4 regions of the Peribacillus sp. NJ11 genome follow, and region 2 is predicted to be linked to each of the others. Evidence: riboswitches for the same ligand, from Rfam matches in the RefSeq annotation. Region 2 holds a riboswitch; each other region holds the start of a gene.

What was found. A riboswitch is a leader RNA that binds a small molecule or an ion and turns the genes downstream of it on or off. The one in region 2 is predicted to bind S-adenosylmethionine.
Region 1: linked by a shared signal. The riboswitch ahead of mtnK (S-methyl-5-thioribose kinase) and the one ahead of QUF86_RS07755 (O-acetylhomoserine aminocarboxypropyltransferase/cysteine synthase family protein) in region 2 are both predicted to bind S-adenosylmethionine.
Region 3: linked by a shared signal. The riboswitch ahead of QUF86_RS26735 (methionine biosynthesis PLP-dependent protein) and the one ahead of QUF86_RS07755 (O-acetylhomoserine aminocarboxypropyltransferase/cysteine synthase family protein) in region 2 are both predicted to bind S-adenosylmethionine.
Region 4: linked by a shared signal. The riboswitch ahead of QUF86_RS17440 (bifunctional homocysteine S-methyltransferase/methylenetetrahydrofolate reductase) and the one ahead of QUF86_RS07755 (O-acetylhomoserine aminocarboxypropyltransferase/cysteine synthase family protein) in region 2 are both predicted to bind S-adenosylmethionine.

The regions. Positions count from the first base shown of each region.
Region 1 is NZ_JAUCFO010000001.1:3,483,940-3,489,758, forward strand. Features, by position in the region: gene QUF86_RS17255 (lmo1851 family serine protease) at 1-264, shown strand, start outside; gene QUF86_RS17260 (LCP family protein) at 382-1,269, shown strand; gene mtnA (S-methyl-5-thioribose-1-phosphate isomerase) at 1,445-2,491, opposite strand; gene mtnK (S-methyl-5-thioribose kinase) at 2,506-3,708, opposite strand; SAM riboswitch class I at 3,787-3,940, opposite strand; partial or broken gene QUF86_RS17275 (carbon-nitrogen family hydrolase) at 4,012-4,711, opposite strand; gene QUF86_RS17280 (pyridoxal phosphate-dependent aminotransferase) at 4,890-5,819, shown strand, end outside.
Region 2 is NZ_JAUCFO010000001.1:1,585,987-1,591,805, forward strand. Features, by position in the region: gene QUF86_RS07725 (acetyl-CoA C-acetyltransferase) at 1-491, shown strand, start outside; gene QUF86_RS07730 (acyl-CoA dehydrogenase family protein) at 565-2,352, shown strand; gene QUF86_RS07735 (arsenate reductase family protein) at 2,494-2,850, shown strand; gene gcvH (glycine cleavage system protein GcvH) at 2,946-3,329, shown strand; gene QUF86_RS07745 (toprim domain-containing protein) at 3,423-3,788, shown strand; gene QUF86_RS07750 (thioredoxin family protein) at 3,789-4,100, shown strand; SAM riboswitch class I at 4,247-4,353, shown strand; gene QUF86_RS07755 (O-acetylhomoserine aminocarboxypropyltransferase/cysteine synthase family protein) at 4,456-5,766, shown strand.
Region 3 is NZ_JAUCFO010000001.1:5,461,939-5,467,757, reverse strand. Features, by position in the region: gene metC (cystathionine beta-lyase) at 1-963, opposite strand, end outside; gene QUF86_RS26735 (methionine biosynthesis PLP-dependent protein) at 960-2,072, opposite strand; SAM riboswitch class I at 2,158-2,271, opposite strand; gene fumC (class II fumarate hydratase) at 2,621-4,003, shown strand; gene QUF86_RS26725 (hypothetical protein) at 4,113-4,355, shown strand; gene QUF86_RS26720 (ABC transporter ATP-binding protein) at 4,423-5,568, opposite strand; gene QUF86_RS26715 (PucR family transcriptional regulator) at 5,693-5,819, opposite strand, start outside.
Region 4 is NZ_JAUCFO010000001.1:3,516,040-3,521,858, reverse strand. Features, by position in the region: gene metH (methionine synthase) at 1-1,581, opposite strand, end outside; gene QUF86_RS17440 (bifunctional homocysteine S-methyltransferase/methylenetetrahydrofolate reductase) at 1,574-3,421, opposite strand; SAM riboswitch class I at 3,525-3,623, opposite strand; gene QUF86_RS17435 (MOSC domain-containing protein) at 3,735-4,385, opposite strand; gene ku (non-homologous end joining protein Ku) at 4,893-5,735, opposite strand.

The DNA of each region.
Region 1 (5,819 bases), 1.9 Mb from region 2:
GCATCGGATTCTTCAAGTGAAGTGAAAGCTGCTGAAGAGATGCTGAAGGAAGCAGGACATGATCCAGGGAAGATAGATGGATTCTTTGATGAAGCAACAAAAAATGCGGTAATAGCATTCCAAAGGGAACAAAAAATTAAAGAAACCGGCACCATAAAAGACGATACTACCGTTAAATTGATGCAGGTCATCCGGGAGAAAATCCTTAAAAACGACACTCAAGTTAAAAAAGCGGTAGAAGTATTAAAGAAAGAAATCAAATAAATGATTTTGCCCGAAAAGCCTGCCAACGATTATAGTTGGCAGGCTTTTTTGTCGTTTAATGCATACAATTCCAATATTAGGCAGAAAATATGGGTAAATTTCCGATGAGGTGAGGTAATGAAAGAAAAGGTACTGTTCATATATCTATTGATCTTGATTCTGGCAGGCTGCACCTATGCCCCTTTACCCAAACAAAATGGAAATGCAGGTACGGAAAAAAAACTAACCGAAGAAGAGAACGAGGAAAGCGTGAAAACATTTCTGATTATAGGTGTTGATACCAGAGGAGAGGAAAAATCTCGATCAGATGCGATTATACTGGCAAAATACTTTCCTGAGCAGGAGAAACTGAAGCTAGCTTCCATCATGCGTGATAGTTATGTAAAAATCCCTGGGTATAAACCAGGATATAACAAAATAAATGCCGCTTATTATTATGGTGGAAGGGAACTGCTCAAGAAAACGATACAGGAAAACTTTGATGTCAAGGTCGATCATGTGGCAGTAATTGACTTTCAGGGATTTGTGAAGATGGTCGACTTGCTTGCCCCTGAAGGAGTAGCGGTGGATGTGGATCAAGAAATTATTGATGATATGAGCATTCAAGCAAGCACTGGCAAAAATGTTTTACATGGTGAGGAAATATTGAAATATGTCCGTTTTAGACATGATGATGAAAGTGATTTTGGAAGGGTTGAACGTCAACAAGAAGTAATGGTTCAATTAAAAACAGCGTTTATAAATCAAATCTCAACCTTCGAAGGGATGGCAGCCCTTCCTAGTATAATAGAACAAGGGCTCTCGTATTTGGATACAGATATTGGGCTGAAAACGATAATGGAAATGGGTCCAAAAGCCGTCTTCCATACACCGGAAACCGTCGAAACCTTAAGGATTCCAGTGGAAGGAAGCTTTAAGGATGAAATATATCCCCAGGCCGGAGCCGTTTTGGAAATGGACTACACTAAAAATAAGAAAGCACTTCAGGAGTTCTTTTCAAAATAATAAGAATGTCCAATATCTTTTGTTATCGAAAACATAGGGATTTAATTAGTAAATAGATTCGTATCACTTAGATTATTTCATAATAGACCTCGAAAGAATAATTATAATTGATCATCATTAAAAAACGAGACGGATACGAAATCCTTCTCGTTTTTTATCACCAATAAAACTTGGATCATTTAACGAAATCCGGAATGTTTTTGATGAAATCCGGTGTTATGATGCCGTTTTCTGTAATGATGCCTGTAATTAGATGATTCGGTGTAACATCAAAGGCTGGATTGAAAGTCTTCACGTTTTCCGGGGCGATCCTTACACCTTGAATGAAAGTGATTTCCGCTTCATGCCGTTCTTCGATCGGGATGGATGTGCCGGATTGGATTGAAAGGTCGAAGGTGCTTGATGGAGCCGCCACATAAAAAGGGATACCAAAGTGCTTGGCTAAAATGGCCAATCCCAATGTCCCGATTTTATTGGCTGTATCTCCATTAGCCGCAATTCTGTCGGCCCCGACTATAATTCCATTTATTCGTTTCTGGTGAATCGTATGGGCGGCCATATTATCAGAAATTAAGGTGACGTCAACCCCCGCTTGCATCAATTCCCAAGCCGTCAAACGCGCCCCTTGCAGGACAGGCCTGGTTTCACAAGCGTACACTTTTAGCGGAAAGTCCCTTTCTTTAGCCAGGTGGAAGGGAGCCAGGGCTGTTCCATAACGGGCTGTGGCAATCCCTCCAGCGTTGCAATGCGTTAGGATGGAATCTCCTTTAGCGAATAAGGATAAACCATGTTCCCCGATTTTCCTGCACATTTCTTCATCTTCAGCAAAGATGGCTTGGGCCTCCGATACAAGTGCTTCCTTGGCAGTTGAAATGCTTTGCGCTGCTTTCAACGTATTCTCCATCCTCCTTAACGCCCAAAAAAGGTTGACTGCAGTTGGCCGTGAAGAAGCGAGTTTTTCAATATGCCTCGTTACATTTTTCTTGAATTCCCCTAATTCAGCGGTTGTTTCCTGTTTGGCACCAAGTGCAACACCAAATGCTGCCGTCAGTCCAATTGCTGGGGCACCACGAACTTTTAATGTCAATATGCTGTCATATACATCATCAACAGAATGAAGTTCAATAAATTCAGTTATGGAAGGAAGGGCTTGTTGATTTAATAATGTAATATGGGTATCATCCCATTGTACCGAATATGGTAAGGGTGCTAGTGTAGTCATGTGCAGGTCTCCTTTTAAAGGGTTGAATAAGATGGCAGTGTACGTTGCTTCAACGCTTCAATGACAGCTGGAACATCCAATTCTTCTCGTTTTTTAATTAAAAATGCACCAATTTCCAATGTTGCCGTTTTGGCAGCGATCCTTGTATCTTTATTTTCAATGACGTTTAAATCGGCAACATGGGAAAGGCCAATGGTTCGCCGAATCAGTTCACAGCCGGCAAAACCGAATGCATCTTTTTTGAATTTTGTCAGTAAATAAGGCAGATAACCTTTCACATGGCGGAATGGGCTTTTATTTTGGCCTTCCCATAATTCGGTATAAGTTTCTTCAAAGGCATTCCAAAATTCATGAAGGTGTGAGAAAATCTCTTCCTTTCCAACGCCATTACGTGTAATTGCCTGAAAGAGAAGGTTGGCGGTGTATTGACCAAGGTCAAAACCAACGGGCCCATAAAAAGCGAATTCCGGATCAATAACCTTTGTTTCAGTTTCACTTGCAAAAATACTTCCAGTATGTAAATCTCCATGAAGCAAGGCTTCCTGCTCGGTTTCAAAGCTTTGTTTCAGCTTAGCTACCTCAAGTATCACTTCTTGATCATTCCAAATATTTTTGGCGGCATCAGTCAATTCCAGCTCGAAATCTCCCGGGAGTTCCTCAAAAAATGGATCCGTGAAAATAAAGACCTCAGTGATTTTGCAGAGTTCCGGATTCGTGAAATGTCGGGCCACTTCCTTTTTCGCGGATGGTTCTAAATGATAATCTGATGTATAAAATGCCGTCTTCGCTACATATTCACCAATATGCTGTGAAAGCAATGGATATTGATCGCCTTCGATCAAGCCTTTTCTAACGATTTTCAAGTGCGATAAATCTTCCATGACTGTAATGGCAAGCTGTTCATCCGAATAATAGACTTGCGGTACGAATTCCGGGCAATAGCTTCTGAAATGAATCAGTGCATTCGCTTCAATGGCTGCCCTTTTCAATGTCAGCGGCCAGCTTTCACCAAGTACCTTGGCATAAGGGACCGCTTGTTTGATTATTATTCCTTTGTTTGTGACTGTGTCTGTAATATGAAAAACATAATTTAAATTTCCATCGCCGATTTCTTTACAGTTTAAACTTGCATCCGCATTGACCAACCCAAGTTTTTTTGCAAGGGTTATAGCTGTTTCGTTTGTCAATCTCTTAAAATTTGAATGGTTTTGAGTCATTCTTTTCCCCTCCAGATTCAAAATAAGAATAAAAAAGCCTCTTTCATATAGAAAGAGGCAGAAGTTTTGGCTTCGGACCTCTTATCTTCCAGAAAATGAATTCTGGTGGAATTAGCACCGTGCTCTGTGGATTTTATAATCCGGCGGTGAATCCGCCCCATTTCACAATGGTATTACAGTCGGTTGCTGGGCTTCATAGGGCCTTTATCCCTCAGCCTGCTCTTGATAAGAGTATATGTTTTCTGAAATTTTAATCTTCGGGAAAATAATATCAACTTTTTAAATAGTTTGTCAATGGGAAAATTAATAATAATCCGGCCGACGATATTCGAATACGGGTATTTTGTTCCGTGCTTCCGTAACTTTATTGAAGTCCAAGGTGCCTGTCAAGAGTTCTTTTGCTTCTCCGGCTTCACTTATGATATTCCCCAATGGATCAATAATCAAGGAATGACCCGCAAATATATTATTGACATCCGAACCTGAACGGTTAACGGCTACAACATATACTTGGTTCTCGATGGCACGGCTAATCAATAAGGCTCTCCAGTGTCGAGTCTGGGCTTTGGCCATTCTGCCATTACGAATAGAACTTCGGCGCCTTGAACAGTATGGGCTCGCTGCCATTCAGGAAAACGGATGTCATAACAAATGAATCCAGCACATATTTTTTCATCAAGAGTAAATAAACCATCTTTTTCACCTGGCTGCAGGAAATGATGTTCATCCATTAACTGAAATAAGTGAAGCTTATCATATTCTTTTATGAGATTTCCATGCTTATTGATGATGATCATGGTGTTATAGATGCCCTTGCTTGCTTTTTGGCAACGGAACCCCCAATTATGTGAAACTGGTGTTTCTTTACCTGATCTTTTAAACATTCAATCGTTTTTTCTGCTTCTTCATCAGCAATCTCATTTAACCTGGTCAAGTCGTATCCTGTTGACCAAAGCTCTGGTAAAATAACGATATCGGGTTTGGACATTGCTGCTATTTCCATCCATTATTCTGCAACCTGAAAATTGATATCTGGTTGCCCGAAGGCAATATCCAATTGAATGCAGGCAATTTTCCACTTCATCGTTTAAAACCCACATGTAAAAAATGCTTTACAAGACTATGATAAACATATATCATTTGTGTCTAGAATTTCAAGAAATTTCAGAGAAGGTGTATAAATGTTGCAATTCGAAAAATCCAGACAACTTCAAAAACTGCCCAAGCAATTTTTTGCATCTCTAGTCGCAAAAGTCAATGCGATTACGGCGCAGGGTCATGATGTCATTAATTTAGGCCAGGGAAATCCTGATCAACCGACGCCTGAACATATCGTGAAAAGTTTACAGGTTGCCGCTGAAAAAACGATTAATCATAAATATTCGCCGTTTCGGGGACATCAATATTTAAAAGATGCTGCTGCCGTCTTTTATGAACGTGAATATGGTGTCAAGCTGGATCCGAATAGTGAAGTGGCGATTCTCTTCGGGGGGAAGGCAGGTCTTGTCGAACTGCCGCAGTGTTTATTGAATCCAGGTGATACGATCCTTGTTCCAGATCCCGGCTATCCGGATTATCTTTCCGGTGTCGTTTTAGCCCAGGCAAAGACCGAACTGATGCCCTTGACAGAAGAAAATGATTTTCTTCCGAAATACAATGACATACATAAAGAAGTGCTTGATAAAGCCAAAATGATGTTCTTGAACTATCCGAATAATCCCACAGGAGCTTCTGCAACTGAAAGTTTCTTTGATGAAACCGTCTCCTTTGCAAAAGAGCATTCGATTTGCGTGGTCCACGATTTCGCTTATGGGGCAATAGGATTCGACGGAAAAAAACCGATAAGCTTTCTCCAGGCAGAGGGAGCGAAGGATGTAGGGATAGAAATTTACACACTATCGAAAACATACAATATGGCAGGGTGGAGAGTCGGTTTTGCAGTGGGGAATAAAAGTGTCATAGAAGCTCTTGAACTATTGCAAGACCATCTTTATGTTAGTCTCTTTCCAGCGATACAGGAAGCAGCGGCAAGCGCATTGCTGGACTCGCAGAGCTGTGTAGATGAGTTAGTGAAGATGTATGAGGGACGCAGGAATGTTTTCATTGAGGGA
Region 2 (5,819 bases):
TAAGACCTGCATTCGCAGTTACAGGATCCGTAACAGCAGGGAATTCATCACAAACGAGTGATGGAGCAGCCGCGGTCATGGTCATGGATGGGGAAAAGGCCTCTTCATTGGGGATGAAACCGATTGGTAAGTTCCGCTCCTTTGCTGTAGCGGGGGTACCGCCTGAAATTATGGGGATCGGACCGATTGCAGCCATTCCTAAAGCTTTGAAACTAGCAGGCCTTGAGTTATCCGATATTGGTTTATTTGAATTGAATGAAGCCTTCGCTTCCCAATCCATTCAAATCATTCGTGAGCTGGGGCTGAATGAAGAGATTGTCAATGTAAATGGCGGAGCCATTGCCTTAGGCCATCCACTGGGATGTTCAGGAGCAAAATTGACATTAAGCCTGCTTCATGAAATGAAGCGCAGAAACCAACAATTCGGAGTTGTGACAATGTGTATCGGCGGCGGAATGGGCGCTGCTGGAGTATTTGAATTATTAGCGTAATTCAATCCCTTCCGGAAGCTGTCAACATGCTTCCGGCGGTTTAACTTTCATAAATCACTTAGGAGGAAAAAACATGTCCAATCAAACAACAGATAACCTCATTAAAGGCGGAGCCTTTTTAGTAGAAGATATTACGTATGATCAAGTGTTTACACCGGAAGATTATTCCGAAGAGCATAAAATGATTGCCAAAACTTCAGAGGATTTTGTGGTGAATGAAATTCTGCCGCAGGTTGAACATTTAGAAAACCATGAATTCGACCGTTCTGTAAAATTACTGAAGCATGCAGGTGAAATCGGTTTACTTGGTGCTGACGTTCCTGAGGAATACAGCGGATTGGGTCTTGATAAAGTCAGTTCGGCATTAATTACAGAAAAAATGGCACTTTCAGGCGGCTTCGGAATTACGCATGGTGCACACGTAGGTATCGGATCTTTGCCAATCGTATTATTCGGGAATGAAGAACAAAAGAAAAAATATCTCCCTTTACTGGCAACGGGTGAGAAAATTGCTGCATATGCCTTAACGGAACCCAGCTCAGGTTCAGATGCCTTGGGGGCAAAAACGACTGCGAAATTGAATGCTGAAGGAACACACTATATTTTAAATGGTGAAAAACAATGGATTACAAATGCAGGTTTTGCAGATGTCTTCTGTGTATACGCCAAAATCGACGGCGAACAATTCTCTGCTTTCATTGTAGAGCGTGATTATGAAGGTGTATCGACTGGTGCTGAAGAGAAGAAAATGGGCATCAAAAGCTCATCTACACGTACATTAATCCTCGAAGATGTTCATGTACCCGTTGAAAACCTTTTGGGTGTAGCAGGAAAAGGGCATGTCATTGCTTTCAATATCCTGAATATTGGCCGTTATAAATTAGGCGTGGGTGCTGTCGGCGGATCTAAACGTGCCCTTGAGATTACAGCTGCTTATACGAATCAACGCCAACAGTTCAAAACGAAAATTTCCGATTTTAACTTGACGAAAGAAAAACTTGCAACAATGGCGTCTAAAATTTATGCAGCAGAAAGCTCTGTATACCGTACTGTTGGCCTTTATGATCAAAGGCAAAGCAAATTGACGGATGAGCAAGTGAAAGATGGAAAATCAATGGCAGCTGCAATCGCTGAATATGCAATTGAGTGTTCATTGAATAAATTCTTCGCTTCCGAAGTATTGGATTATGTTACGGACGAAGGCGTACAGCTTCATGGCGGTTATGGATTCATGCAGGAGTATGAAATTGAAAAAGCATATCGTGATTCCCGTATTAACCGGATTTTTGAAGGTACAAATGAAATCAACCGATTGCTTGTACCGGGAACTTTCCTGAAGAAAGCACTTAAAGGGGAATTGCCGCTTCTTCAAAAGGCTCAAGGCCTGCAAGAGGAATTAATGATGATGATGCCGGAAGAACCTGGCGATGAGCCATTGGCACAAGAAAAAATGCTTGTTAGAAACGCTAAGAAAATCGGTATTTTGGCAGCTGGCCTTGCTGCACAGAAATACGGCAATAAGCTTGATCAAGAACAAGAAATCCTCTCCAACATTGCTGATATAGCATCCCTTGCATATGCAGCTGAATCCGTGGTATTACGTACGGAAAAAGCAATTGCGGCTACAGGACTGGAGAAGAACAAACAAAAAGTGCTTTACACGGAAATTTTCGTTCAGGAAGCTTTCAATGAAATAGAACAGCATGCAAAGGAAACGTTAATTGCGGTGGAAACAGGCGATACCCTTCGCATCATGCTTTCTTCGCTTCGCAAGCTGACAAGACACAATCCAATCAATGTCATTGCGAAAAAACGTGAAGCTTCCGTTAAGGTAATCGAAACGGAAAAATATGCACTTTAAGCAATGAATCAGAATCTGTAAAGGGAATGCCCGTAAAGGCATTCCCTTTATTTCCTTTGATGAAATTGCATTGGAAATTCACAAGACATTTCGTTGTATTGCGTGGTGAAAACGGGTATTCTATTGATAGGTGGTGAAATGATGGGCTTAACATTATATTGGTACCCAAAATGCGGCACATGCCGTAATGCGAAGAAGTGGCTGGATAATCATGAACTGCAATATGAAGCGATTCATATAGCGGAAAATCCGCCTTCGCGAACTGAAATTGAACAACTATATAAAATCAGTAATTTGGAGTTGAAGAAGTTTTTCAATACTAGCGGTCAAAAATATCGGGAGCTGGGCTTAAAGGATAGGCTGAAAGAAGCTTCTGAAGCAGAGATGCTTGATATATTGTCCACAGATGGCATGCTTCTGAAAAGGCCGATTGTTACGGATGGTACCAAAGTGACGGTAGGATTCAAAGAAGAGCAATTCGAACAGGTTTGGAACTGAAATTTTACAAAATATTTGGTTAATTCCTTACTTAAACAATAAATCTACCTTATAATGGAATAGATAAAATAAGATGTACATATGGAGGGTTTATAATGACAACAACACCAAAAGAACTTCGTTACACTAAAGAACATGAATGGGTAAAAACCGAAGATGGAACAGTGCGCATTGGAATTACAGCTTTCGCCCAGTCCGAGCTAGGGGACATCGTCTTCGTTGAGCTTCCAGAAATCGGGGATGAACTGAAAGCGAACGAACCATTTGGAAGTGTTGAATCCGTTAAGACCGTTTCTGAGCTGTATGCTCCTATCAGTGGCAAGGTTGTTGAAGTAAACGAAGACTTAAGTGACAACCCTGAATATGTAAATGAATCTCCTTTTGAAAAAGCATGGATGATTGTGCTTGAACCATCAAATAGCAGTGATATTGAAAACCTGATGAGCGCTGAGGAATATGAGAGTTTGATTAACGGTTAAAAACGAAGAAGAGGGGGGACTGAAAAGGCCTGCTCTCTTTTTCATTTTGTACAATCATAGTTGCGCACATAATTCGTGAGATGGAGTGATGACATGGAATGGGGCGAATTCGATAAAGTGATCATTGTAGAAGGCAGTTCCGATAGAAGAAAAGTTGCCTCCGTTTTAGATGAAGATGTGGAAATTAGATGTACGAATGGGACCATATCATTAACTAAGCTTGATGAATTAGTGGATGAATTGATGGACCGTGATGTTTATCTCCTTTTTGACGCAGATGAATCAGGAGAAAAGCTGCGGAAGCAATTCCGAAGGGAAATGCCGGAAGCGAACCACCTGTATATTAATAAAATGTACAAAGAAGTGGAGAGCTCACCTGAACATCATATCGCAACTGTGCTTCTATCTGCCAATATGAATGTTAAAATGAAATTTTTAAGTCAAAGGGTGAACGACTAATTGATTCAGGAATGGAAAGAAGAAGAGTGTAAGCTTGCCGTTGAACAAGGGGAAACATTTTGCTTATATTTATATACGCCTTTATGCGGCACCTGTCAGGTGGCTTCCAAGATGCTGACGATATCCATGGAACTTTTCCCGGAACTGAAGGCAGGTAAAATGAATATGAATTATGTTCAAGCGATTGCCGAATCATATGAAATAGAAAGTGTCCCGTGTTTATTGCTTTTCAAAGAAGGGCAGCTGCACAAAAAAATATATGCCTTTCAATCCGTTCCTTATTTGTATGGATTGCTTAAGGAGATCAGCTAAGAAACCAATCAGAAATGGATTGGTTTTTTTAGTTGTGGACATGTGGCGGCCAAACCGGAATTAAACAAAGAATATTCTAACAATTCATTGACTGGTTAATTCTAAAATGTTATATTTTGTATTAAGAAAGCATCTGAATTTAATAGTTCTTATCAAGAGTGGCGGAGGGACTGGCCCGACGAAGCCCGGCAACCGGTATAAATTTATATACGGTGCTAATTCCAGCAGAGTGTTAGCTCTGAAAAGATGAGGTGCGTTATTAAAACCTCTTCTTATGGAAGTGGTTTTTTTGTTTATGAAAGGCCCGGTTTCAATTTAATTCCTACTAAATCCATAGAGAAAGAGGAGAAATAGTATGTCAGAGAAAAAGTTACGTTTCGAAACATTGAGTGTTCATGGCGGTTTGCAAGCTGATGAAACAGGTGCACGTGCAGTCCCGATCTACCAAAGCAATGCATACTTGTTCAAAGACACTGACCATGCAGCGAATTTATTTGGTTTAAAGGAGAATGGCTATATATATACACGACTACATAATCCCACGGTCAGCGTTTTTGAGGAAAGAATGGCCTTATTGGAAGGCGGTATCGGCGGATTGGCAACAGCAAGCGGAATGGCTGCCATCTCACTGTCAATCTTGAATATTGCCGGTGCAGGGGATGAGATCGTTTCAGCCTCCACTTTATATGGCGGTACGTATAATCTTTTTGAAAACACTCTTCCTAAATATGGGATTAAAGTGAAGTTCGTTTCTCCTGATGACCCTGAAAATTTCAAAAGGGCGATTACGCCAAGAACTAAAGCCATATTTGCCGAAACGATCGGAAATCCAAGTTTGAGGGTCCTTGATATTGAAGCGGTAGCCGACATTGCCCACGATGCCGGGATACCTTTAATCATTGATAATACCTTCGCTACACCGTATCTATGCAGACCAATTGATTTTGGAGCGGATATTGTCATCCATTCCGCTACAAAATGGCTTCTGGGAAATGGAACCACCTTAGGCGGTGTCATCGTGGATGGCGGGAAGTTCGATTGGAACTCGCCAAACTACCCTGGCTTTACGGAGCCTGATCCAAGTTACGACGGTCTGGTATACGCCGAGGCAGTTGGACCAGCCGCTTTTATAACGAAAGCCCGAGTGCAGTTACTTCGTGATTTAGGCCCTGCGCTAAGTGCCCAAAGCGCATTCCAGTTTACGCTTGGACTTGAAACGCTGCATGTGAGGATGAAAGAGCATCTTTCGAACACGAAGTCTGTACTTCAATATTTGAAAAATCACCCTGCCGTGACTTGGGTTTCGCATCCTGCTAATGAGGATCATCCCGATAAAGCCCTTGCGGATAAATATTTGCCTAAGGGAGCAGGATCTGTTGTGACTTTTGGAATAAAGGGAGACCGCGAAGCCGGGGCGAAACTTATCAATTCGGTGGAATTATGGTCCCATGTAGCGAATGTAGGGGATGCGAAGAGTTTAATCATTCACCCTGCCAGTACGACCCATCAGCAATTGAATGATGCAGGTCTGGCGAAAGCTGGTGTGCGTGCTGATCAAGTCCGTTTATCCATTGGGATTGAAAATGTAGAGGATTTAATAGAAGATTTGGAGCAGGCAATTGAAAAAGCGACGAATATCGTCTCCTTGACTTCTAAAACGGTTTAAGCAAAAAGTCCTGGGCATTCTTGAACTAGAAATATTATACATTGCGCTCCTTT
Region 3 (5,819 bases), 3.9 Mb from region 2:
AAGCTCGACAGTGTTCACGAAAGAGCGGAAGACTTCTTCGCTTACCAATTCAAATGATAGGACCGCACCGGCTCCAAGTGACTGGCCTTTCTGGATGGCGTGCTGTGGATGATCTGCTAGGCCGGGATAATACACTTTTTTAACCAAGGGCTGCTTCTTTAAGTAGGCGGCAATCTTTTCTGCCCCTTTTTGGGAGTGCTCCATTCTAACGGACAAGGTTTTCAGACCTCTCATTACTAGCCAGGCGTCCTGGACACCAAGAATCGCTCCAAAGGAGTTTTGGAGGGAACCGAGTCTTACTGCCAATTCCGGATCTTTCACTACAGCAAGTCCAGCTACCACATCACTATGTCCGGATAAAAACTTCGTCGCACTATGAAGGACAACATCAGCGCCCAGATTCAGGGGTTTCTGTAATGCTGGCGTCAAGAATGTATTATCAACAAAACTTAAGGCCCCGGCTTTTTTTGCGATTTCACAAACGGCTTTAATATCGGTCACTTTAAGTAATGGATTTGAAGGCGTTTCGATGTATATGGCTCTCGTATTTGGCTGAATGGCCGCTTTGATGCTTTCAAGATCCGTCATATCAACGAAAGTATGCTCAATATTGAAACGTGTCAAAACACTTGTGACCATCCTGAACGTTCCTCCGTACACGTCTTCGGAAATGACGATATGGTCTCCGGCAGACAACAGCAGGAAAGCTGTTGAAATGGCTGCCATTCCTGATGAAAAGGCAAAACCGTGTGTGCCTTCCTCAAGTTCGGCAATGATATCTTCCAGCGCTTCGCGAGTTGGGTTCCCGCTTCTGCTGTAATCATATTTACCGAATTGATCGATATCGGATTGATGGAAAGTGGAAGCGTGCTGAATGGGGACGCTCACACCGCCTGTTGCCGGATCGAATTTATGTTGATTATGGAGTAATTTGGTTTCAAAGCTAAAATCATGATCGGTCATCGTAGTGCCTCCCTTTTTACGTGTGCGAATGCTTCCTGTAAATCCTGAATCAAATCGTCGCTGTCCTCAATGCCGACGGAGAAGCGAAGCAGGCGATTACAAACCCCATTGGCCGTTCTGACTTCAAGAGGTATATCGGCATGTGTTTGTGTAGCAGGATAGGTGATGAAGCTTTCGACCCCACCAAGGCTTTCTGCAAACGAAATTAATGAGAGTGATTGTAAAAATGGGTTGACCGCCGCTTCTTCAATGATGCGGAAGGAAATCATGCCGCCCCTACCGGGATACAATACGTCCGTAACGCAATCATGTTCCGACAAGTAATCTACAAGTACCTTTGCATTCTTTTCATGACGATCCATCCGCAATGCCAGGGTTTTCATTCCGCGCATCAACAGCCAAGAATCAAAGGGGCTCAAGACAGCACCAGTACCATTATGATGGAAGGCAAGTGCATCACATAATTCCGCGCCGCTGGCCACGATCAGTCCGGCCAGCACATCATTATGACCACCGAGATACTTGGTAGCACTGTGAATCACAATATCCGCTCCAAGCAGGATGGGTTGTTGAATAAGAGGCGTGTAAAAAGTATTATCAACGATTAACAATAAATCAAATCGTTTGGCCAATGCGGCAACGGCGCTAATATCCGTTTGCTGCATAAGAGGGTTAGTGGGAGTTTCAATGAAGATGGCTTTCGTGTGAGGAGTGATGGCTTTTTCGATATCCTCCAAACAACAAGTGTTCACATAGTCACACTGCAACCCCCATTTCTTAAAACCTTGTTCTAACAGACGATATGTACCCCCATAAAGATCTTCGCTGACAATCCATGCATCACCTGATTTAAATAAGGCCAGTATAGTAGAAATGGCTGCCATTCCTGAACTGCAGGCATACCCTTGGTCGCCTTTTTCCAGATCGGCGATGGATCGTTCCAATAGTTGGCGTGTAGGATTACCTGTCCTTGTGTAATCGAATCCAGTCGATTGACCGATTCCTTCGTGGCGAAAAGCAGTTGAAAAGTATACCGGCGGATTGACTGTTCCTGTCGCCGTTTCGCTGCGATTTCCTAATTGAGCAAGATATGTTTCAGTTTTGTACATAGTTTTCACTGCTCCTTTGAGTTATATAAAATAAAAAAAGTCTTCTTTAAGAAGAAGACTTTGATTAAGTAGGGACGAGTCATTCTTCTTATCTTCCAAGTTCACAAACTTGTGGAATTAGCACCTTTTCATTGGTTTGAAACAAATGAAGGTTGCTGAGGTGTCATCGGGCCATTCCCTATACCTCTCTCGATAAGAGTTTAGATTATTCAATTTCTTTTGAATTTACTATAAATACAAAATACTGTCAAGAACAAGTTTGATGGATATTGCTTCGATGTTCATGACTAGGTCTATTGGAGCCTAGCGGTGTCAACACTTTACGTGTCTAAAAAGAATATCCGGAATTTGCATGTGGTCAGGGATAATCCTGAATGATCCTGTTGAATGAATTAATTGAATTTTTCAGAAAAAGGGGAGGCCTGGCCGGATATTTTTGCTTTAAAATAATAAAGTTTGTACAATGTAAGGAGAGAGAATAATACGACATTATTCATTTCATATACTTAAGGTCTTCGATGAATAGTGCAAACATAGGAGGAGAACACATGGATTACAGAATCGAACGAGATACGATGGGTGAAGTGAAAGTTCCTGCCGATAAATATTGGGGAGCACAGACCGAGAGAAGCCGTAACAATTTCAAAATCGGTAATGAAAAAATGCCGATTGAATTGGTTCGTGCATTTGCATACGTTAAACAAGCTGCGGCAAAGGTTAACTATGATCTCGGTGATCTTTCAGAAGTTAAAAAGAATGCCATCGTTAAGATTTGCGGCGAAATCCTTGAAGGTACGCTTGATGAACATTTCCCGCTTGTAGTTTGGCAAACGGGAAGCGGGACGCAAAGTAATATGAACGTGAATGAAGTGGTCGCTAACAAAGGGAATGAATGGTTAAAAGAAAATGGTGAATCGGAAACACTTCACCCGAATGATGATGTAAACAAGGCACAAAGCTCCAATGATACTTTCCCGACCGCCATGCATATTGCAGCCTTTATGGAGGTCGCTGAAAAGTTGGTTCCTGCCATCAAAGCACTTCGTGATACATTCGATTCAAAAGAAAAAGAGTTTTGGGATGTCGTGAAGATTGGCCGGACACATCTTCAAGATGCAACACCACTGACATTAGGACAAGAAATTTCTGGCTGGAAAGCGATGCTTGATAAAGATCTAGCGATGATTGAGGAAAGCAGCCAAAAATTATTGAACCTGGCTCTAGGCGGAACGGCAGTAGGAACCGGAATCAATACAAAAAAAGAATTCCCGGGACTTTCCGCAAAACAAATTGCAGCGGATACAGGACATCCTTTCGTCACATCGGATAATAAGTTCCATGCATTGACAAGCCATAACGAAATCGTTTATGCACACGGTGCTTTGAAAGCATTGGCAGCGGATTTAATGAAAATTGCGAACGATGTCAGATGGCTGGCAAGTGGTCCTAGAAGCGGAATCGGCGAAATAGCCATTCCTGAAAATGAGCCAGGCAGCTCCATCATGCCGGGTAAAGTCAATCCAACACAGAGTGAAGCGCTTACCATGATTGCGACACAAATCGTTGGTAACGATGCTACAATTGGATTTGCAGCAAGCCAAGGTAACTTTGAATTGAACGTATTCAAACCAGTCATCATCTATAACTTCCTTCAAACAGTGAAATTATTGACGGAAGGCATTCACTCTTTTAACATTAATTGTGCGGTTGGCATCACTGCAAATGAAGATAAGATCAAAGAAAATGTAGATCGCTCCCTTATGTTGGTAACAGCATTGAACCCGCATATTGGTTATGAAAAAGCAGCCAAGATCGCCAAAACTGCATTCAAGGACAACTCTACCTTAAAAGAAGCGGCCTTGAAATTGGAGTTCCTCACGGAAGATGAATTCAAAGCATGGGTCGATCCCGCTGACATGGTTAATAAATAATTCCATAGGAGTGCCCTCCCGCCGGTTTTAGGGAGGGTGTTTCCATGTGTTAAAATAATGAAAGCAACAAATACTGAGATCATAAGTATCGGGAACAGGAGGAATAACAATGTCTTTATGCCCGCTTTGCAACGGTCTAAGAAAAATTCATGTAAATTGCCCGGAATGCAGCAGCAATCTTGAGGATAAAGGGAAATTCATGGATTACGATGATGATTACAGTGCTTATATGGATATCGACACACTTAAGCTGAACGACGGATACCCTCAATCCCTTCAAAAAGGCCAATGCCCGCATCTTATGAAATGCTCTGAATGCGGACATGATGAAGTGGTATTGGTCCAGGAATAGATTTGACCCTTATTTAATATTTGAATAAACGAAAAAAAGACCCATTCATGAACGGGTCTTTTTACGTTTAATTGGCAGATAACTTCATGCTTTCCTGCATTTGTTCGTCCTCTTCAACTAAAATGCGATGTTCGGTCCCTTTATCAAAAAAGTGTGCTTTATTCATGTCAAGGGCTAGTTTTATGTTCTCGCCTGCCTGGATAATATTCTTGGCATCTACCCGTGCGACGAAGTCCTGCCCCTCTAATGTGGAGTAAAGCATGATCTCCGCGCCCATGAGTTCAGCTACATCAATTTGGGTTGTGAATGTACTGTTGGGGGACTCCGTGAAGTAATCTCCTTCGTTATGGAAATCCTCAGGACGGATGCCAAGGATCATTTCTTTTCCGACATATCCTTGATCACGCAGCATTTTCATCTTCAATCCGGGTATTTCAAGCGTTTGTTCACCAATTTTAAACATGCCTTCTTTTAATGTTCCGGTAAAGAAGTTCATGGCAGGCGATCCGATGAAGCCGCCGACAAAAACGTTTATGGGTTTCTCGTAAACGTCTTTTGGGGCACCGACCTGTTGGATGATACCATCTTTCATTACGACAAGGCGTGTCGCCATGGTCATTGCCTCTGTTTGGTCATGTGTGACATATATCGTTGTGGTGTCCAGCCGTTTATGTAGTTTTGCGATTTCAGCACGCATTTGAACCCGCAGCTTTGCGTCGAGGTTGGATAATGGCTCATCCATCAAAAATACTTTTGCGTCCCTTACAATTGCACGGCCTAGTGCCACACGCTGGCGCTGACCACCTGAAAGGGCTTTCGGTTTCCTATTTAGCAGCTCTTCAAGTCCGAGGATCCTTGCAGCTTCATTGACCCTTTGCTTGATCTCCGCTTTTGGCGTTTTCCGGAGCTTTAATCCAAATGCCATATTGTCATAGACTGACATATGTGGATATAAGGCGTAGTTCTGGAAAACCATCGCAATATCACGATCTTTAGGGGGGACATCATTGACTCGCTTGCCGTCTATAAATAAATCCCCTTGGGAAATGTCTTCCAGTCCGGCAATCATCCGTAAAGTCGTCGATTTGCCGCAGCCTGAAGGTCCCACAAAAACTATGAATTCCTTATCGGCAACACGAAGGTTGAAGTCTTTAACAGCTGTCACCTTTTTATCATAAATCTTGAATATATGATCTAATACTAACTCTGCCATGAAAAATCCCCCTTTTAAACTCTTGATTACTTGTACCAATTAAATATAGTCTAAGCTATCAGTTTAGAAAAAAGTATGGGCACATTGCACAAAAAAGGATAAAAACCCCTGTTTGTAATGAAAATTATTCATTCAGTAAAAGAATCAAGTACGCAGTCAAGGCGTGACGAAAGTTCCTAATATCGAGACCAGTTCTTTCAGAGAATTTATCTATCCGGTATTGTAAGCTGTTCCGATGTATATAAAGCTGT
Region 4 (5,819 bases), 1.9 Mb from region 2:
TTTGATTGCCTTAATTCCCTTCACCGTTTCTAAAGCAGAACCGATATATTGTTCATCACCCGTACCTACAGGAAATACTAGCGGATCAAAAATGATGTCACTTTTGTTTAGTCCATACTTATTTACGAGCAAATCCACAGAACGTGTAGCCACTTCCAATTTGCGCTCAGCATCGACGGCCATCCCAATTTCATCAATGGTTCCTACGACAACGGCAGCCCCGTATTGATGGACGAATGGCACTATTTTTTCAAAGCGCTCTTCACCATCTTCAAGGTTAATGGAATTAATGATGGATTTTCCTTGTGAATGTTTTAATGCTTGTTCAAGTACGGCTTCATCTGTAGTATCGATGACCAATGGGACTTTCACTTTTTTGACGACCTCTTCTACGAACTCCTTCATATCACCAAGCTCATCCCCATCAGGATCAGCAAGACAGATATCAATGACATGGGCGCCTTTTTTTACCTGGGCACGTGCAATTTCGGCAGCTGGCTCGTAATGCTTTCCACGAATCAGCTCCTTGAATTTTCGAGATCCGATAACATTCGTTCTCTCACCTACGAATAAAGGACGCATTGAATCATCATAAATGAGTGGCTCTATGCCTGATACGGCATGCCCATGGGCTGATTCGGTAATTGTACGAGGCTGAATGCCTTCAAGGACCCTGACAAGTTCTTTAATATGCTCTGGCGTAGTACCACAACAACCCCCAATGATATTGACCCATCCCTTTTCGGCAAATTGCTTCATTTTCTCTGCAAGGGAAGTCGGTGACTCATGATAATGACCCTCTTCATCCGGGAGCCCGGCATTCGGGTAACAACTGATTGCGCTATTGGCTATATCTGCAAGTGTCCTGATATGGTCTATCATGAATTCCGGTCCTGTTGCACAATTCAGGCCGACAGCCACGGGCTTCATATGTTCAACCGATAAATAGAAAGCTTCTATCGACTGGCCAGCAAGTGTCGTCCCCATCGGTTCGATCGTACCTGATATGATGACAGGCACATCTTTTCCTGATTTAGCGAAGGCTGCTTTTATTCCAGAAAAGGCTGCCTTGACATTAAGCATATCCTGACAGGTTTCCACCAATAACAAGTCTACCCCGCCATCCAAAAGACCGAGTGCCTGTTCTTTATAAGAATCGGTTAAAATATCAAAAGTCGTTCCACCTGTTACGGATAGCGTTTTTGTGGTGGGCCCCATCGAGCCAGCTACATATCTTGGCCAATCATCATTTGAATATTTTTCACATGCTTTAACGGCAAGCTCAGCTGAAATTTTATTAAGCTTGTAGGCAATCGTGCTTATTTGGTATTCCTCAAGAACGATGCTAGTCGCTCCGAAGGTATTTGTTTCAATGATATCAGCACCTGCTGCTAAATATTTTTCATGGATGGATTGGATGATTTCTGGTTGTGTCAGTGATAAATACTCGTTGCAACCCTCGAATTGTTCCCCGCCAAAGTCCTCTGCTGTTAAATTCTCCGCTTGAAGCATGGTTCCCATCGCTCCATCGAGCAGGAGAATCTTAGTATCCAACTGATCTTGAATCGCTTTTTTATTCATGTACTGCCACCTCTGATGTATGTTTACTATCGACTTTTCTAATATATTTCGTAAGTTCCGCCGTCATTTCATAGCGAAGGAACGGAGTGATTAAATATATGCCCTTGAATTTTTCCCTTGCCGCGTCGACTAGCTCGCGTGCGATATTCACCCCTTCAATTCTTGACTTTACAGGGTCATTCCCCGCTAAAGCCATGGCCCTCCTGACATTATCCGGCAATTTGATGCCCGGGATCTCATTATGGATGAATTCGGCATTCCGTGTGCTTGTCAATGGCATGATACCGACGAAAACCGGGGTTTCTAAATGTTTTGTAGCTTCATGAACTTCTTCAATCTGCTCAACTGAATAAATTGGCTGTGTCAAAAAGGATTGGGCACCGCAGGCAATCTTCTTTTCCATTCTCTGTACGGCTTTATCCAAATATTTCACATTGGGATTAAAAGCGGCGGCAATTTTAAAATTAGCCCGCTGGCCCAAACTCTGACCGGAATAGGATAGACCTTCATTAAATTGTTTGACCATGCTTATTAGGTCAAACGACGATAAATCATAAACCGAAGTGGCTCCCGGGAAGTCCCCAATTTTAGAGGGATCTCCGGTGATGATCAATAATTCATCCAGCCCAACCGTCTGCAGGCCCATTAAATGTGACTGCAGGCCAATTAAATTTCGATCCCGGCATGTTATATGCACCATCGGCTTTACATTCAATTGGTTCTTCAGCAAATTAGCCAGTGCATCATTCGATATCCTTGGTGAAGCAAGTGAATTATCCGCCAATGTAATGGAATCGACCCCTGCTTTTTTCAAAACCTCGGCACCAGTCATGAAACTCTCTATTCCCAACTTTTTCGGAGGATCAAGTTCAACAAGAATCGTCCTTTCTGTTTTGGCCTTTTCGTACAGAGGGAGTTCCAATTCTCTATCGTTCACTTCAATTATTTCTATTTCACGGGCTTTCGTATATTTCTCTTTTACTGGAGCCAAACTTCCAATCGCATTCTTTACAGCTTGAATATGCAGGGGAGTCGTTCCACAGCACCCTCCTATGATCGCGGCACCTTGCTCACGAAGGTCTAGGGCACTTGAGCCGAAATATTCCGGCACAGCTTTATAGACAAGCCTTCCATCCACATAATCCGGAAGGCTGGCGTTAGGGTAAATGGCAATCGACGCTTGCTTTGGCAAACTCACCTCTTCCAAGGCCCGAATCATATGATGTGGACCGAGTCGGCAATTCACCCCAACAACATCGGCACCCAATTGCTCGAGTTTTTGAAAGGCTTCATTTAAATGGATTCCATTTTGAAGATTTCCCAGTTCATGCATCGAAACATTTGCGATGATCGGCAGTCCAGTTTCATTTTTAACGATTTGCAAAACGGTTTCCAGCTCTTCCAGGTCATAAAATGTTTCCAAGAGAATCCCATCCGGGTTTTCCATCAACAGACTGTATAGCTGTTCACGAAAACCTCGCTTTATCTCTTCCATACTTAAATCCGATTTCCTGATACTCCGCTGTGCCCCTATGGTACCGAAGACATATGCCTTTCCTTTTGCCGCTTTTTTAGCAAGGATGACTCCCTGGCGATTTATTCTGCTTACTTCATCTTCAAGTCCATGCCGTTTCAATTTATTGAAATTGGCTCCATATGTATTCGATTGAAGGATATCTGCACCAGCTTCCAAATAGGCACGGTGGATGGACTCTATTTGATCTGGGTTCGTGCAGTTTAATTCCTCATAACATTGATCGATGCCATAAGAGTACAGTAAAGTCCCCATTGCCCCTTCTCCAACCAGCATTCTTTCTTTCAATTCTTTACGAAAATTCATAATTACACCCTCTCTCAAAAACAATCCTGTTTTTGTCGTTTTATATGAGTATGAGAGAAAAGAAAAAAAACCTTCTCAAAGAAGAAGGTCTTTTGAAACATTCTCCTCATCTATCAAGCTCTGCTTGCTGGATTTAGCACCTTTGCCTAAGCTGGTTGCTGAGGTTTCTTCGGGCCAGTCCCTCCACCTCTCTCGATAAGATCCAATTATATAATTTTCACAAGATTTCAAAATTTGATTATATTTAATTTACATTAATAATCTGTCAATTTCAATACCTGATCGTCATTTTTTTCACTTTTGCAAAATTCATTCACTCTTTTGCAGCTTGAACTCTCTTCACTATCCTTTGTTTCCAGTCTTCCGCTAACGAGTCTAGTGTAAGTAACGCGTTTGAGCCTTCCAGCCCATCTCGGTTATGTAGGATCACCTCTGTTGCATAATGAACCGAAATTTTTTCTTGCAAACGATCTATTAGCACGATTTCGTTTTGTTTCTTTATCGTTCCTTCTTGAATGACTTTTGCAAAATAACCAGTGTAACTCGTTTTCAGCACGAATTCCAAAAACTTAGGTTCCTGATTGAAGTGGGAAATGGTCGAACAAGGGATCCTCCCCTGATTAATTTGAACAATCACTTCGCCTATTTGATAAATATCACCGATATACGTTGTTTCTTCCCTCATCCCCGCTACAGTTAAATTTTCACCGAATGCAGGGATATCTAGCTTTTTAGCGAATCTTTCATTCCATAATGAGTAATGCTCAAAGGGGTAAAAACACAAAGCCCGATCAGGACCTCCATGGAACTTTACATTACCTACCCCATCACCCATTATGCCTGATTTAGTTACTATCACGTCATCCACTGCTTGTTTATCCATCGCTGAAAAGATATCGATATTCGAAAAATTTTCCTGTTTGGGCTTTCCGGCATGAAGCGATTCAATTTTTCCATTTTCCATTTTACATCTTCCATTCTTATTTAATTTATATCATCATTATATATGTATAAATTATACTAAAAATCCATTTTGTTCTGTAGTTTTTTATGGGAATATAGCAGTTTAGAAGGGCAAAAGCCCCAAGTTGGCGAAATATCATTGATTTCCAGAAAAATTCATAGGTTAGTTTCAGTAATTTTGTTGCTATTTCAGAATTAAATATGGTAGAATATGAACACAATATATAGTCGAAAACTACAACCGTTCGCCTATATGTTGATTTTCACGATTGAATTCCTCATTGTCGCTCTTTAGGGAGCGAATTTTTTTGCCTTCATTTCCATCCATCATTTTCTTTTAATTCCATTCAGTTCCTTACATCGTGATCCACTTACCTATTTGTAATCCCTTCCCTATGTAATTCTCTCCCTGTTAAGTCACTTTCATTACCTTATTAGAAGGCAAGATCCCTTGCTAAAACAAGCAGAAAGCCGAGCGACATCATGCGTCTTCCGCTCAGCTTCCTGTTTATGCTTGTTTCTTTTTTTTCGGTGCCGCTTTCTTTCGGGTAGTCTTTTTCTTTTCCGGTTCATCATGTTTCGTTCGGTCAATGGATGCCTGTAAAGCCTCCATTAAATCGGTTACATTGTTGGAAACTGGCTCTTTTGTTTTGGCTGTAATCGTCGTTTGTCCCGTTTTCTTCGATTCAATCAAATCAAGTAAAGCGGTTCGATAGTCATCGGTATATTTTGTCGGATCGAAAGTAGTCGTTAATTGATCTATCAATAACACGGCCGTATCGATTTCTTTTTTTACAATGGTATCGTTGGCAGGAATATTCGGCACATCCGCTGTGGAGCGTACTTCATCCGGGTAATGAATCGTTTCCATCACCAAGGTATTATCAACAACTCGGATTACCGCCATTTGTTCTTTTGAGCGAATGATGATTTTCGCTAACCCAACCTTATTCGATTCCTTTAGGGCCTGCCTCAAAAGGGAATAAGCTTTTATCCCACCGTCATTAGGGGACATATAATAACTTCGGTTGAAATAAATGGGATCTATTTCTTCAATTTTAACGAAATCCACGATTTCCACTGCTTTTTCTTCATTTTGTTTTTTTAGCTGTTCTAGTTCACTGTCTTCCAATACAACAAACTTTCCCTTTGTATATTCAAAAGCGCGGACTATATCGTCCTTTCCCACTTCTTTTTGGCAAACCGGACACATCTTTTCGTATTTAATCGGTGAATGACACTCCTTATGCAACGTCCTTAAAGATATATCCTTATCTTCCGTTGCAGCATGAAGTTTGATCGGAATGTTCACCAAACCGAATGATATGCTCCCCTTCCACATCGTATGCATATTCGTCACCTCATAACTTATTTTTAAAGAGAAAATCAATTTTATTATTCCCCTTTGTTAAAAAAAAACCGAAAAAACAATTGC